DNA from 2 places in the Psychrobacillus sp. FSL K6-1464 genome. Region 2 is predicted to be linked to the other one. Evidence: riboswitches for the same ligand, from Rfam matches in the RefSeq annotation. Region 2 holds a riboswitch; the other holds the start of a gene.
The links. A riboswitch is a leader RNA that binds a small molecule or an ion and turns the genes downstream of it on or off. The one in region 2 is predicted to bind lysine.
Positions count from the first base shown of each region.

Region 1: it holds a riboswitch for lysine, as region 2 does, so the genes downstream of both, MKX39_RS13225 (Na+/H+ antiporter NhaC family protein) here and MKX39_RS19235 (transporter substrate-binding domain-containing protein) in region 2, are expected to answer to the same signal.

Region 1 is NZ_JBBOOP010000001.1:2,602,924-2,610,481, reverse strand. Features, by position in the region: gene MKX39_RS13245 (DUF72 domain-containing protein) at 1-489, shown strand, start outside; gene MKX39_RS13240 (sulfite exporter TauE/SafE family protein) at 490-1,308, shown strand; gene MKX39_RS13235 (bifunctional metallophosphatase/5'-nucleotidase) at 1,342-2,715, shown strand; gene yunB (sporulation protein YunB) at 2,758-3,528, shown strand; lysine riboswitch at 3,577-3,759, shown strand; gene MKX39_RS13225 (Na+/H+ antiporter NhaC family protein) at 4,124-5,683, shown strand; gene lipA (lipoyl synthase) at 5,792-6,727, shown strand; gene MKX39_RS13215 (YutD family protein) at 6,742-7,083, shown strand; gene MKX39_RS13210 (DUF3055 domain-containing protein) at 7,256-7,522, opposite strand.
Region 2 is NZ_JBBOOP010000001.1:3,719,534-3,727,091, reverse strand. Features, by position in the region: gene MKX39_RS19245 (YvrJ family protein) at 136-300, shown strand; gene MKX39_RS19240 (purine-cytosine permease family protein) at 489-1,889, opposite strand; lysine riboswitch at 2,080-2,263, shown strand; gene MKX39_RS19235 (transporter substrate-binding domain-containing protein) at 2,389-3,234, shown strand; gene MKX39_RS19230 (amino acid ABC transporter permease) at 3,364-4,125, shown strand; gene MKX39_RS19225 (amino acid ABC transporter ATP-binding protein) at 4,144-4,878, shown strand; gene MKX39_RS19220 (hypothetical protein) at 4,902-5,636, shown strand; gene MKX39_RS19215 (heme oxygenase) at 5,653-5,991, opposite strand; gene MKX39_RS19210 (1,2-dihydroxy-3-keto-5-methylthiopentene dioxygenase) at 6,068-6,601, opposite strand; gene MKX39_RS19205 (methylthioribulose 1-phosphate dehydratase) at 6,617-7,231, opposite strand; gene MKX39_RS19200 (2-hydroxy-3-keto-5-methylthiopentenyl-1-phosphate phosphatase) at 7,228-7,558, opposite strand, start outside.

The DNA of each region.
Region 1 (7,558 bases), 1.1 Mb from region 2:
CAATATATACGTAAAGTGAGAGAAGAACTAAAGGACTTTGAAGTGGTTATTGAGTTTCGTCACCAATCTTGGTATTCTTCTGAATATAAAGATTCTACGCTTCATTTTTTAAAAGAGAATGGACTTCATCATAGTGTTTGTGATGAACCGCAGGCTGGGGATGGTAGTATTCCTTTAGTTCCAATTGCAACTACGAACAAGGTACTCGTAAGGTTACATGGTAGAAATACTTATGGGTGGGTTAATCCGGGCAATAATGTGAAGTGGAGAGAAGTAAGATACCTATACGATTATAATAAAGAAGAGCTTTCTTCTATTAAAGGTATTTGTGAGTATTTAGAGAAGCAGGCAAAAGAGGTTGTTGTGTTGTTTAATAATAACTCTGGAGGTCATGCAGCCAGTAATGCCAAAACATTTCAAAGTATGTTAGGAATAGATTTTGAAGGACTTGCTCCAAAACAATTAGATTTTTTTGAAGGAGATTTTTAAATGGAATGGATTATACTAGCAATTAGTGGACTTTTCTCTGGAATTGTAGGAGCATTGGTTGGCCTCGGTGGAGGCGTTATTTTAGTACCGGCTATTTTGTTTTTTGGAGCTTCTCTTAGTTTAATACCAAATATTACTCCGCAAAGTGTTGTTGGTCTTTCTGTGGTTATGATGATATTCACAGGACTTTCTTCTACGCTATCCTATATGAAAACCAAAACGGTCGACTTTAAAAGTGGATTTATTTTTTTCATTGGTAGTATTCCTGGTACTATACTCGGAGCATTTGTAAACAAAGGACTGGACTTACCTTCTTTTAATTTATACTTTGGTATCTTACTTGTTATTTTATCTACTTTATTGTTGGTAAGAGATCGTTTAAGTCCTGTTCGATGGTTTGTAGAAAATGGGAAAAAGAAAACCTTTAATGATGGCGATAAAACATTTGTATATGGATATCCAATTTGGTTCGCATTATTATTAACTTTTGGTGTTGGATTCGCATCGGGTCTATTTGGTATTGGTGGAGGATCTATACTCGTACCAGCGATGATATTACTATTCCTGTTTCCGCCTCATGTGGCTGTGGGTACGTCTATGTTCATGGTTTTTCTGTCGTCTTTAGTGAACTCTGTCACACATATTTCATTAGGAAATGTACCGTGGTTGTATACGATTCCGGTTATACCTGCTGCCTATATCGGAGCTAAGATAGGAGCAAAGTTAAATAAAAAGTTGAACTCAGATACACTAGTTTTGGCTTTACGAATTGTACTTTTATTATTAGGTATACGATCGATTATAGAAGGACTATTTTAACGTAAAATATGTAATGGATAGGGTGGGCAAAGAATGAGAGAGACGATTTATATATTCCACACAAATGATTTGCATAGTCATCTAGAAAACTGGCCCGCTATTCAGCAATTTCTCTCAGATACTCGGAAGAACCTTGGTGACAAGGCTTCCTATTTAACATTAGATATTGGAGATCATCTAGATCGTTCGAATATATATACAGAGGGTACACTTGGAAAGGGAAATGTGCATCTTCTAAATGATGCCAAGTATGATTATGTAACGATAGGAAATAACGAAGGCATTACCCTAAGTCATGAAGAATTAGAAACGTTGTACATAGATGCTAATTTTGAAGTGATTGTCTCCAATTTCACGGAGTTAGGAGGAAATATTCCTTCTTGGGTATTACCCCACAAAATACATGTAACACCAACTGGTATACGGATTGGCATTGTTGCGGCAACTGCTGACTATGGTATTTACTATGAAAAATTGGGATGGCAAATTCAAGAGCCGATTACCCGACTGAAAGAGGTATGTAATACACTTCGTCCGCAAGTAGATGTTCTTATTTGTATGTCACATTTAGGGAAATCACTTGATGAAATACTATCTTTGGAAATACCACAAATTGATGTGATATTGGGTTCACATACACATCACACGTTTGAAAAAGGTAAAGTAATTGGGAACACGTTGCAAGCTGCTACCGGTAAATTCGGTATGAATGTCGGACTTGTCACGTTGGAATTTGATCATGTAGCAAAAGTTATCCAATCGAAGAAGGCAGTTTTATTTCCTACGGAAGCACTACCAGTTCCACTATATTCAAACGATTTACAGACTGCTTGGGAAAATGAAGGAATAGCGGAGATGTCTAATATTGCTTTTTATAATTCTTTTTTATTGAAGAAGGATTGGTTTAAGGAATCGGATCTATCCCGCTTTTTCGGAAAAGCACTTCTAGCTTTTACAAAAGCGGATTGTGCCATGTTTCCAGCGGGGATATTCTTAAAGGATCTTCAACAGGGGCCGATTACTGCAAGAGATCTACATCAATGTTTGCCTCATCCGATAAATCCTTGTGTTATTACATTAACCGGTGCAGAACTACTAGAAGTTATCCGAACAGGGAAAAATGAAAAATGGCCAACGCTTGAAGTAAAAGGGTTAGGGTTCAGAGGTAAATACCTTGGGGTCATATTATATGAACAGCTAATAGAGTTAGAAAGTGGTATAGTTCTAGTAAATGAATCTCCTATTGAACTAGAAAAAGTATATACATTGGCAACTTTAGATATGTTTACATTTGGTTACTTTTATCCGTCTTTAAAATTTGCTCCCAAACAGTATTTTATGCCAGAAATGATTCGAGATATTGTGAAATGGTATGGACAGCTTGAAAAAAGTGAATATGAGTCATGAAAATCCTCTTTCTTACATAAGTAGTAATTAGGGGGATTGTTTTTGTTCTATAGAAAGAAGAAAAAACGATTGACTTTCTTTACTAATCAGCGGAAATTAGCCATTTTTTTAGTTTGTTTTATGTTGTCAGTGGGAGGCCTCATCTATTATATTAATAAACAATTGACAGCTACCTATTTGGAATATGCAGAAGTACAAACAACAAAAATAGCATCCATGGTAATAAATAAAGCAATTAACTCAAGAATTTCAAATACGCTCGATGTAAATGACATAATCGAAGAGGTGCCATCAGACAGTACTACAATGGTAACAACTCGATTTAATACAGAAATTATAAATCGTATACTATCTGATACAAATCAGTTAGTTCAGTCTCATTTGGAGCAGGCTGAGCAGGGGAACTTTTCTAGCCTACCGTATTTAGATGACATCGAGTACGATAAACAAACGATGGAGGATCAGGGGGGAGTTGTATTCTTCGTTCCGATTGGGCAAGCGACGAATATCCCCATCATAGGTAACTTAGGCCCTAAAATTCCTATACGCTTTCACGTTATCGGAAATGTTCAATCGAATGTAGTTCCTTCTATTACTAAGTTTGGAATAAACAATGCTTATGTGGAGGTTAATATCCACATTACGGTAAATGTACAAATAATAGTTCCTCTGGCAAGTAAGATGAGTACGGTGGAACAGAGTATACCTGTGGCAATGGGAATCGTGCAAGGCCAGGTTCCTTACATTTACACAGGAGGAGACGGGGACGCTGCTCCATCAATTGAAGTACCATTGCCATTACCTGAAAAATAAAAATCCTTAAGAATATTGTTTTTACTGCTATACTAGTGGAAATGAATAAGAATAGGTAGAGGCCGCATAACAAAAGAGTAGTTTACAGGAGAATGACAACTGTGATTGTAAACGAAAGGAAGTTATGCCGAAATTAGATGTTGACCGTCAAGTCAAATCTAGTTGGGGTTATTTTGAACAAAAATAACACTGTCATTTATACATATGTATAAATGGAGAGCTACAAAGTATAAAATTTTCGCTTGAAATTTTATCTAAAAGCCAACCTATATTTATATTAGGTTGGCTTTTTTATATTCTAAGGCATAATGCACTTGTTCATTCATCTTCATTAGTGTCGTCAGCTCATAACTCATCGAGTCTTGGGGTATATAAGATGTAGATCATGCAGTCGTTGCGATAGGATGTCGCGAATTTAGACTGCCTACATTGGAGTAGGCGCATACGCATTTCATACTGTCTAGCTTCAGCGCCTAGCCCCTCGAGTCGTTTCAGTCTGACGGTTAAGGCAAAGTACGCCTTTACAGTCAGGCTTCCAACGCTAGTCGGGGCTTACATAGGCGCTTATGCATTTCATTATTAGGAGGAAATTATGATGGAAAATACGATTTTTTCAATTTTACCCCCATTACTAGCGATTGTAATGGTACTTGTTACGAAAAGAGTTTTACTATCACTAGGAGTCGGGATTGTTTCAGCGGCTTTGTTAGTAGAAAGCTTTTCGCCGATTGATTCATTGATCATTCTTTGGGATTCCTTTATCACGTCATTTTGGGATAATGGATTGAATATGTATAATATTTATATATTATTGTTTATATTGTTGCTTGGGGTGGTTACTGCGATTGTTAGTCTGTCAGGAGGAAGTACTGCATTTGCTGCATGGGCAGTTAAACGTATTAAAACAAATCGCGGATCTAAACTCCTTACAGCTTTTTTAGGTATTATTATTTTCGTAGACGATTATTTTAATGCACTTGCTGTAGGACAGATTGCTCGTCCAATTACTGACACTCATCGTGTTTCTCGTGCAAAGCTAGCTTATTTTATCGATTCTACATCTGCACCTGTTTGTGTAGTTTCTCCCGTTTCTAGCTGGGGTGCATTTCTAATAAGTCAGCTAGGTGTTATCTTTGCTACTCATGCCGTAACAGACTACACTCCACTGCAAGCGTTTATGTTAATGGCACCGATGAATTTCTATGTCATTGCTGCGCTTGCAATGGTATTTTTTACAGCATGGACAGACAATGATTTAGGTGAGATGAAAAAACATGAAACACTTGCAAGAGAAACTGGTGTCCTTTTTGATCCAAATAAATCAAATCCAGGTGATTTACAAGGTAATTTCCCGGAAAATAATTTTGGTAAAGTAAAGGATCTAATCCTTCCGATTGTATCATTAATAGTAGTAACTCTTTTTGCAATGTTTTGGACAGGCTATCAGGCTTCAGGAAAAGTAATGGACATATTTGTTATTTTTGAAAATACAGATGTTCCGCTCTCTCTATTTATAGGTGGGATGGTATCGAGTATTTTAGCTGTACTATTGTATACGCGTCAATTCAAGAAAAACAAAGATGCTAATTTGGGCTTACTGGGGAAAGGAATTATTTCTGGTATAAATTCAATGTTACCTGCTATTTGCATTTTAATATTTGCTTGGTCCCTTTCATTTTTAATAACAGCTTTAGGAACTGGTGAGTATTTAGCTCATCTCGTTACAGATAATAATATTCCGGCAGGGGTTATTCCAGTCTTACTGTTTGTTTTAACAGCTTTTATGGCTTTCGCAACTGGATCTTCGTGGGGATCATTTGGGATACTATTACCAATTGGTGCAAGTATCATCATGGTAGTAGAGCCAGAGTTATTACTCCCTGTTTTAGCGGCCGTTTTAGCGGGAGCTGTTTTTGGAGACCATTGTTCGCCTATTTCAGACACTACAATTATGTCAGCGACTGGTGCAGGAGTTAATGTAATCGATCACGTAATGACTCAGTTACCATATGCCATTATTAGTGCAGTCATTGCTGCAATTGGCTATTTAGTATTAGGTCTTACAGGTTCTGTTATGTTTGGCTTTATAACAGTAGTGGTCATCCTTATCCTATTTTTCACGATTTGGAATTTTAAGAGTAAGAGGGTAGCTTAGTTGTTTTAAAATTGGTTGTCTTTGGTATTTGTATGGTTGTTTGCAATTAAATAATATGTTACATTGACAACAGTGTAGTTAGTTTATTTAGAATGGGGTCGGGATGAAATGACATCGTGTAAACCAACGAAAACAGAGTACCAAAGAAAACCAGAATGGCTAAAAATTAAGTTAAATACGAATGATGAATACAAGGGTCTTAAAAAGCTGATGCGTGAAAATAATTTAAATACAGTATGTGAGGAAGCAAAATGTCCAAATATACATGAGTGCTGGGGTTCACGTAGAACAGCTACATTTATGATTTTAGGAGCTATTTGCACACGTGCTTGCCGTTTTTGTGCTGTAAAAACTGGCTTACCTAATGAGTTAGATTTGGCAGAACCAGAAAGAGTTGCAGATTCGGTTGTAGTTATGAATTTAAAACATGCTGTCGTAACAGCAGTTGCTCGAGATGATTTAAAAGATGGTGGATCTGAAGTTTTTGCTGAAACCATTCGTGCGATTCGACGGAAAAATCCTTTTACATCAATAGAAGTTTTACCTTCTGATATGGGCGGTATTGAACAAAATATCCGTAATATTATGGATGCAAAACCGGATATTCTAAATCACAATATTGAAACGGTTCGTCGACTCACTCCAAGAGTTAGAGCGAGAGCTAAATACGATCGTTCACTCGAATTATTGCGTCGTGCAAAAGAAATGCAACCGAGTATTCCAACGAAATCATCACTAATGTTAGGTTTAGGGGAAACTCATGAAGAGATTCTGGAAGTAATGGACGACCTTCGTGCGAACAATGTAGATATCATGACGATTGGTCAATACTTGCAACCTTCGAAAAAACATTTACCGGTACTAAAATATTACTCCCCAGCAGAATTTGGAGAATTACGAAAAATTGCGATGAGCAAAGGATTCTCCCATTGTGAAGCTGGTCCACTAGTTAGAAGTAGCTACCATGCAGATGAACAGGTAAACGCTGCGGCTAAGCAAAGACAACTGCAAGGTGAACAACTTCTAGCTACTCCAAATAGTTAATGGATGGTGATTGAATGATAATTGCAGAAGGCTTTACATATGAAATTATAGAGGATTATCGCGAGGCGTTTAAAGAAGAAGCGTTTTTAGATCGTTATAGTGAAATTTTAACTAAATACGATTATATTATGGGTGACTGGGGTTACGGTCAGTTGCGTCTTAAAGGTTTTTTTGAGGATCGTAGTCATAAAGCTACATTTGATACGAAAATAGGAACGATGAAAGATTATTTATATGAATATTGTAATTTTGGATGCGCCTACTTTGTTGTAAAAAAAATAGGGGTTGCTCCAAAAATTGTTCCTGACGAAGCTATAATAGAAGTAAATGAAAATCTAGAGCAAGATCAACTATGATCTGCTCTAGGTTTTTTCTTTTGCAACCAGATATGGGCTATCCCTCAAAAATTCTCTACACTAGTCTGGTTTAAGGATTAACTATTTGTGTAAACTGATATTATTTCTAACTCTACTGTAATAAAAAAGCTAGTCGTGATATGAAACCACAACTAGCTATTTATATATTATATTAACTCAATAATTCTCGAAGATAATCTCGTAATTCTACTGCTTCTTCTTCTGATCTATTAAATACATGTTCGAGATAGCCTGGTTCTTCCACATCATCAGCTCCGATAATGGCAGCTCGTCCATATTGTATATCCATTACAAGTACTTTTCCAAAAAAGCGAGAGCTTTGAGAAATAGCTAAATCATATCTTTGGGATTCTCCTGTAAAGCCAACAAATCTCGTTTTAGTATCCTCTACATCATCGTACAAATAAAATCGCTCCACTATGTGACACTCCTTCCTACCTTAGAATTATGGTAC
Region 2 (7,558 bases):
AGAAGATCAACGTGAGATAAAATTGTTTTTGGACAAGTAAGTTTTAGCAATACAACAGTCATACTTTAATTGGTTTTACTCAACGGGAATATCAATTGTTTGGGAATGGTAAATAAAAGGGAAAGGGGGGTACACATGATTGGGGAGGAAAACATCGTACAATTAATTGGAAACTTTGGATTTCCTATTGTAGTCACTATTTATTTATTACATCGCTTTGAAAATAAAATAGACTCTCTCGAAAATACCATTCACAATATAGCAAATGTTGTAAACAATAGTATAGAAAAAAGAAAGTGAACATGTAACAAGAAGGATTGAATTCCTGTTGATAATATAGATTAAAATTATTCTTTTAAAGGTAAGCTAAGCTTATTTTCACTAACTATAATTTTCTTCTAAGAAAATGCTAGAAGTGAAAAGTAATCCATCCTGAGTAATAACTCAAAAATGGATTACTTTTTTAATGTGAATAAGGGGAACTACTGTTATGCAATATAATCCTCTTTGGGGATATCGTCGGCAGCACCTTTATTGTAATATTTTCCTTTTGTTAATACTGCTATAAAAACAGTAAGAATTGCTGCTAAAATAGCTGCAAAGAAAGCAGCGGTACTTTGTAAAAATGAACCCATATAACCTAATGCTGCAAATGTACCTATGCCACTAGCAACGATTAAAGAAACAACTCCAACAGGATTCCATTTGTAGAGAAATTCTTGTCGAGCCTCATAATAACCATTCCCAATTTTCAAAGCTTTTTTAACGACCAATGCATCGGTCACCAATATAGCTGCCCATGATAGTAAAAATACACCTTGAAATGTCATAGCTGTATCTAAATGATCTACAATACCACCGAGCATTAGAATTATTGCAGTAATTGCACTTACAACCACCCAAAATCTACGTCCAGGTGTAAATTTAAAAATGTTTTCAAAGAAGTTTGATAGCGATAGGGAACTACTATATATGTTAGTAATATTTATACGTAGTTGAGTTAGCATCGTGAATAATGCTCCACCAATACCTAGAAGCATTACAATATAAACTCCTGGATTTGGTTCACCTAAGCGAACACCAAACCAAATACCAAGACCCCCCATAATACCGAAGCAGAAAATCTGTGGAATAAAACCGATTGCCACCGAACCAATTTTAATATCTTTTGGTTTTAGAAAACGAGCATAATCAGATGCTAGTAGGGCTGTTAGACCCATTATTCCATGTTGAACACCTATGCAAAGGAGTAAGGCTTGTCCTCCAACTTGAACGCCTTCAGGTAAATAAGTCCAAAAAGGTCCTTCAAATACGGAAGGTTTATAAAATGATATAACAACTGCTGTTATTAAGAAAACTACAAATATAGGTAGAGACCACTTTTGTAACTTATCTAGTTGTTTAATTCCAAACCAGTTTAAAGGTATAACGATAAAACCGAAGAAAATGATTAATGCCCATTCTTGTAGGTTAGGGAAGAAGGTGTGAACCGCGGATACTAAAATGAGTCCTTCAAATGCACAATACATAATAAAGTTTGTCGCGTAGAGGAACGATGTTAGGGAAGCACCTATATAGCCAAAACCACCGCCTCTGGATAATAAATTGACATTCATACCAGATTTCGCGGATAAGTAAGCAATGAAGGTTCCTAATATACCGGCAACTACTATTGCATAAATCGAGGAGATAATAGCATTTAGTGCTCCAAATTGCAGAGCCATTACACTACCCATTTGAAAGTAAAAAATGGCAGTGGCTATGCCGAATGTAATATTGGTTATACTTAACCAACCCATATTTCTTTGGCTACGGGGTACCTTTTCTAATGAATAATCTGAGTCCATTTGTTCTGTTACTTTGTGATCTGTAGTTTGGACAGATCTCATAATATCATTCTCCTTTTAATAAATAATTACCAATGTAAGTAGACACATTAATAACTAAATTCTCATTGTTTTTATATTTCCCCCATTAATTATAACATATACCTAGCTAAGTATTAATACTGAGGCAGTTGACAGGAATATATGTATATTGTAAACTATGAAACATAATTGAATATAACCTCACTTAGTGTAGTGAGGTAGAGGCGCGATATTTAACAGTCCTTAGTGGAGTTTGAGAAGCTACGATGCTAGGGAGAAGGAAATGTCGCCGAAGTTTGTAATATTACTCGTTATTACTTGCTGGGTCTGTAGTTAATAATTGCAGGACTGTCCACTATAAACATCCCGGTTTATAATGGTGTGCTATCTCATTTGGGAAAAGTAGAGGACCTAGGGCAACTATACATATTGCGACCTGAGTTCATCTCAGGTCTTTTTTTGTACAAGTTGTCTTTTTTTATAGGCAAGAACATATATTGATAAAAAGGGAGAAATTAGAATGAAAAAAAGATTAGCATTTTTAACGATATTAGCATCTATTACATTGTTTTTAGCGGCATGTGGAACGTCTGATAAAGAGACTTCGGGATCTTCCTCAGCTAAAGATACGGCTGATACATTTACAGTAGGCTTAGAAGCAGGTTATGCACCTTTTAACTGGACTCAACTAGACGATTCCAATGGTGGAGTGAAGATTGATGGAAACGCAGAGTATGCTGGTGGATATGATGTGGAAATTGCTAAACGTATTGCGGATGGATTAGGAAAGGAACTAGTTATCGTTAAAACAGAGTGGGATGGGCTTGTGCCATCATTGCAATCAGACAAAATTGATGCAATTATAGCGGGAATGTCACCTACAGAAGAGCGTAAAGAAACAATCGACTTTTCGGAAAACTACTATACTTCCAACTTTGTTATGGTAGTGAAAAAAGGTGGAGCTTTTGAAGGGGCTACTTCTATTCAAGACTTTAGTGGTGCTAAAATTACAGGTCAGTTAAATACTTCTCACTATGGTGTAATTGATCAAATCAAAGATGTGCAAAAACAACCAGCATCTGATAATTTCTCTGCAATGCGTGTAGCATTAGAATCTGGAGTTATTGATGGTTATGTGTCTGAACGTCCAGAAGGAATTAGTGCTTCTTCCGCTAATGCCAACTTTGCAATGGTTGAATTTACGGATGGATTTAAAGCGGCAGAAGAGGATACAGCAGTAGCAGTAGGCTTAAAAAAAGATAGTAAATTAACAGAAGATATTAATAAAATTTTAGCGGAAATTTCTGAAGAAGAAAGACAAGAAATTATGGATGCTGCTATCAATAACCAACCAGCGGCAGAATAAGGGTGAAGTGATACCGGCTGCATCTTTTTGCAGTCGGTTTTTATATGGAATATATGCTTTCTAATTATTAACTATCTAGCTCCAGACGCCAGCAGCGTCTGCGACTTTTCTAAGAAAGGAGGGAAATGTATGAGCATTGAATATATTATTTCTATGATTACTAATAACTGGCCGATGTTCCTTCGTGGAGCAGGAATGACATTATTAATATCAATTATTGGTACAATTTTTGGTGCAGTTATTGGCTTGCTAGCAGGGGTTATTCGTACAATTCCTAAACCTGAAAGAAAAATGAAACGTATTTTGTTAAAAGTAGTAAATCTAATACTTTCTGCATATATTGAGTTTTTTAGAGGAACTCCGATGATCGTACAGGCCATGGTAATATTCTATGGATCTGCGCTTGCTTTTGGGATAGATATGGACCGTACAACAGCAGCAATATTCATCGTTTCGATCAACACGGGTGCATATATGGCAGAAATTGTACGGGGCGGTGTTATTTCCATTGATAAGGGGCAATTCGAAGCTGCACAAGCAATTGGTATGAATCATGTTCAAACAATGTGGAGTGTTGTTCTACCTCAAGTCATCCGAAATATTTTACCAGCAACAGGAAATCAATTTATCATTAATATTAAAGATACGTCTGTCTTGAATGTAATAGGTGTTACGGAACTATATTTTCAAGCGAAAACAGTTGCAGGTATAAGCTTTAAATACTTTGAACCATTCTTTATAGCATGTATTTTGTATTTCGTCATGACGTTTACAGTAACATTAATATTACGATATATAGAGAGAAGATTAGACGGCCCGGAAAACTACAGTATGATTGGTCAGCCGCCACCGCAACTTATGTTACCTAAAAATAATGCGAATATCGATTAAACGAAGGAGGAGAAATCTATGGGAAATGTCATCGAAGTTCAACATTTAAGTAAATCCTTCGGAAATCATGAGGTCTTAAGAGACATAGATTTTTCAGTGAACAAAGGAGAGGTTATTTGCATCATCGGTTCCTCTGGATCAGGAAAATCTACTTTACTTCGTTGTATAAATTTGTTGGAAAAGCCTAGTGGCGGTCAAATTATTTATCGTGGAGAGAATATTTTAGATGAAAAACATGATATCCATGCCTACCGAAAAAAGTTAGGAATGGTTTTTCAACAGTTCAACTTATTTAATAACCATAATGCGTTAAACAATTGTATGGTAGGTCAAGTAAAGGTATTAAAACGTTCTAAAGAGGATGCCGAAAAGATTGCGTTAAAATACTTAAAAGTAGTGGGAATGGATCATTATGTAAATGCCAAGCCTAAGCAACTATCAGGTGGTCAAAAGCAACGTGTCGCTATAGCAAGAGCACTTTCCATGGAACCGGATGTCATGTTATTTGATGAACCTACCTCCGCACTGGATCCAGAAATGGTTGGAGAGGTATTAAAAGTGATGAAAGAGTTAGCAAGTACGGGACTTACAATGTTAATAGTGACACATGAAATGGAGTTTGCTAAAGAAGTAGCCGATCGGGTTGTTTTTATGGATAAAGGCGTAATTGCTGAGGAGGGACCTCCAGAACAAATTTTCAACAACCCGAGGGAAGAAAGAACTAAAACATTTTTAAAACGAACATTAAGTTAATAACAGTATGGAGGAATCGAAAGGTGGACCTTTTCAATCTGATAAAAAAAGAACGAGAATACTGGCTTGTGGATCAACATAAAGTATCCGATATTCCAAATATAGATTATTTAGTTGCGTTCGATCAATTATTAACAGAGTGGAAAGAACAAAATGTAGCATATCTATCCCTTCTGATGGATGAAGAAAATGAGGATTGGCTTTTAAAGCGTCGGTTCAAAAAAGTGTCGTCTATTGTAGAGTACACAAAGACACTACAAGGACCATTTAAAAATACTAGTGATTTTCAAGTAGATGCTCTCTCTGAGAGTCAAGTTACGGATTCTGATTTTGCTAGATTGTATGATGCATGTAGGAGTGGCTCAGCGAACAAGAATAAGCTGTTTTCTATCAGTCAAATAATGGAGTCATTAGAACTTGAATTAGGTACTAATTGGCGAGATCAATGTTTTATCTTTTCTCAAAATGGCAGAAACTACGGTATTAATATTCCTCATATTGAACAAGGCACGACAGAAGAAGGTAGAATGTTTTACTTTGGGGTAGTTCCAGAGCAACGTCAAAAAGGATATGGAAAGATATTTCATGCTATTTCTTTAGAGCTTTTGAAAACATTAGGTGCCAAGATATATGTAGGGAGTACAGACACAGGAAATGCCCCTATGAGACGGATTTTTGAAACAAATGGATGTATATTACGAGATATAAAGGGGATTTACCGAATAGACATGAAAAAAGTGGATGAACTCAGAAGATGAGTCCTCCACTTTTATTTTAGTTTTTGGAAATTGCTTCTATTGAAGCGGCAACTTTAGAAATGATTAATTCATTACCTAAAAGTGGAGATTCTTTAGAAGCTTCAGGAGAGCCAGACTCGGGACGTTTATGCGATTCTTTGAAGAGATCACTGTCTTTCCATGCTTGGAAGTTTTCTTCTTTCTCCCAGTACATATTTACATTCATTTCATCATATTCAGTTGGTCCTTGAGTAATAGCGACCTCTACTTTGATGAAGCCTTCCATTTCTTGAAGGGGGCTTGGTTTTGTGAAATTTGGAGCCATTTTTTCTGCAAATCCTGGTTTGGTTTTGATGCGATTCGTTACAATAATCATTGTACATTCTCCTTTCTTATTAGATAAAGTTAGTATAGCATTCCTTTTTTCTTATTCCTACAAAGAGCATTTACCTCTATTGTTCTACTGCTTCCTCTTGATAAACTGGGACCCACCCCTCTGTTGTTACAAATATGCGTACAGCAACAACTTTACGGTCCTCTGATAATGTGAAGTAATGTGTAATATTCTCAGGCACAGATATCAAATCACCAGGTGAAAGATGAACTTCAAAGTAGCGTTCATCCTTGCCTTGTATGATGAAGACACCGTGACCACTTACAATATAACGAACTTCATCGTCGGTATGAAGGTGTTTGCGTTCGAAATTTTTTAATAGTTCGTCTAAGTTTGGGTTCGAATCTGAAAGAGAGATAATATCGGCCGCTTGATAGCCACGGCGACTAGAGATATCATCTATTTCAATTTGGAAGGCTTGGAGAATCTCTTGCTTTTCTCCGTCGCTTAAGTCAAATTTTTCACGAAGGTTTTCTGGTAGTTTGTTAATATCCCAATGCTCATAAATTACTTCTTGGTTCTCTAAAAATGCTGCTACTTCTTTTTGCTCTTTAATTGTTTCATTTGTTCCTTGAATTTTAATAATAGCCATTAACAATCTTCCTTTCTATTTTGAGTGTATTTGATGTAGTGCTAATTGATACTGAAATAAAAATTCGCAAGCTTCAAGTAATTTTTTTGCCTCAAATCCATCTTTTCCCCAAACAGTTATTCCGTGATTTCGAATGAGTATAACTCCCTTGTCTGCAGAAATATACGGTGTAAACTCTTCTGCAAGCTTTGGTATATGGGCGTAGTTAGGGATAATGGGTATCGATAGTATGGCATCCTCTTCCCACATTCCAAAAGCTTTAATAAGTTCAATACCTTGAAAATCCACTGAACCTTTGTCACCATATAATTCGGAAATAACGTTATTTGCAACTGTATGGATGTGTAAGCTACAACCTGCATTTGTTTCGCGATATATTGCACAGTGTAATAATGTTTCGGCTGATGGAGTTAAATGTGTATTTTCGACTGGGTTTCCATCTGCATCAACAAGTAAAAAATCCTCTGCTGTTCTCTTTTTTTTATCTTTTCCGCTTGCTGTCACTAAGAACTCCATAGGATTATCATGTACTTTAATAGCAAGATTACCGCTCGTCCCCATAAACCAATCCCGTACGGCTAATTCATCTTTTATGTCTGCAAGTTCTTCCCATTTATCTTGTAAAGTCATACTTCCACACCTAACTTTGCGTCAATAATTTTTATCACATCGTGGAAGTTCTCAAAAGGTTCATAGGGAATATTCAATTCATCGCATTTTTCGATTAAGAAATCCCTCGCAATAACGACATTACCTAATTTTGCTGCTTCAAGATCAGTGATGGAATCCCCAATCACAACGCTCACAGCATCTTGGTCAAGAAGGGTACGAATAATAGAGGGTTTACAGCAACCACAGCCTTGGCTAGTACATCGATCATCACAGCTATACGGAAACTCAATGTGAATTGTATCCTTGGAAAATTCGGATGTATTACAATAGACTCCTGCAAATGGC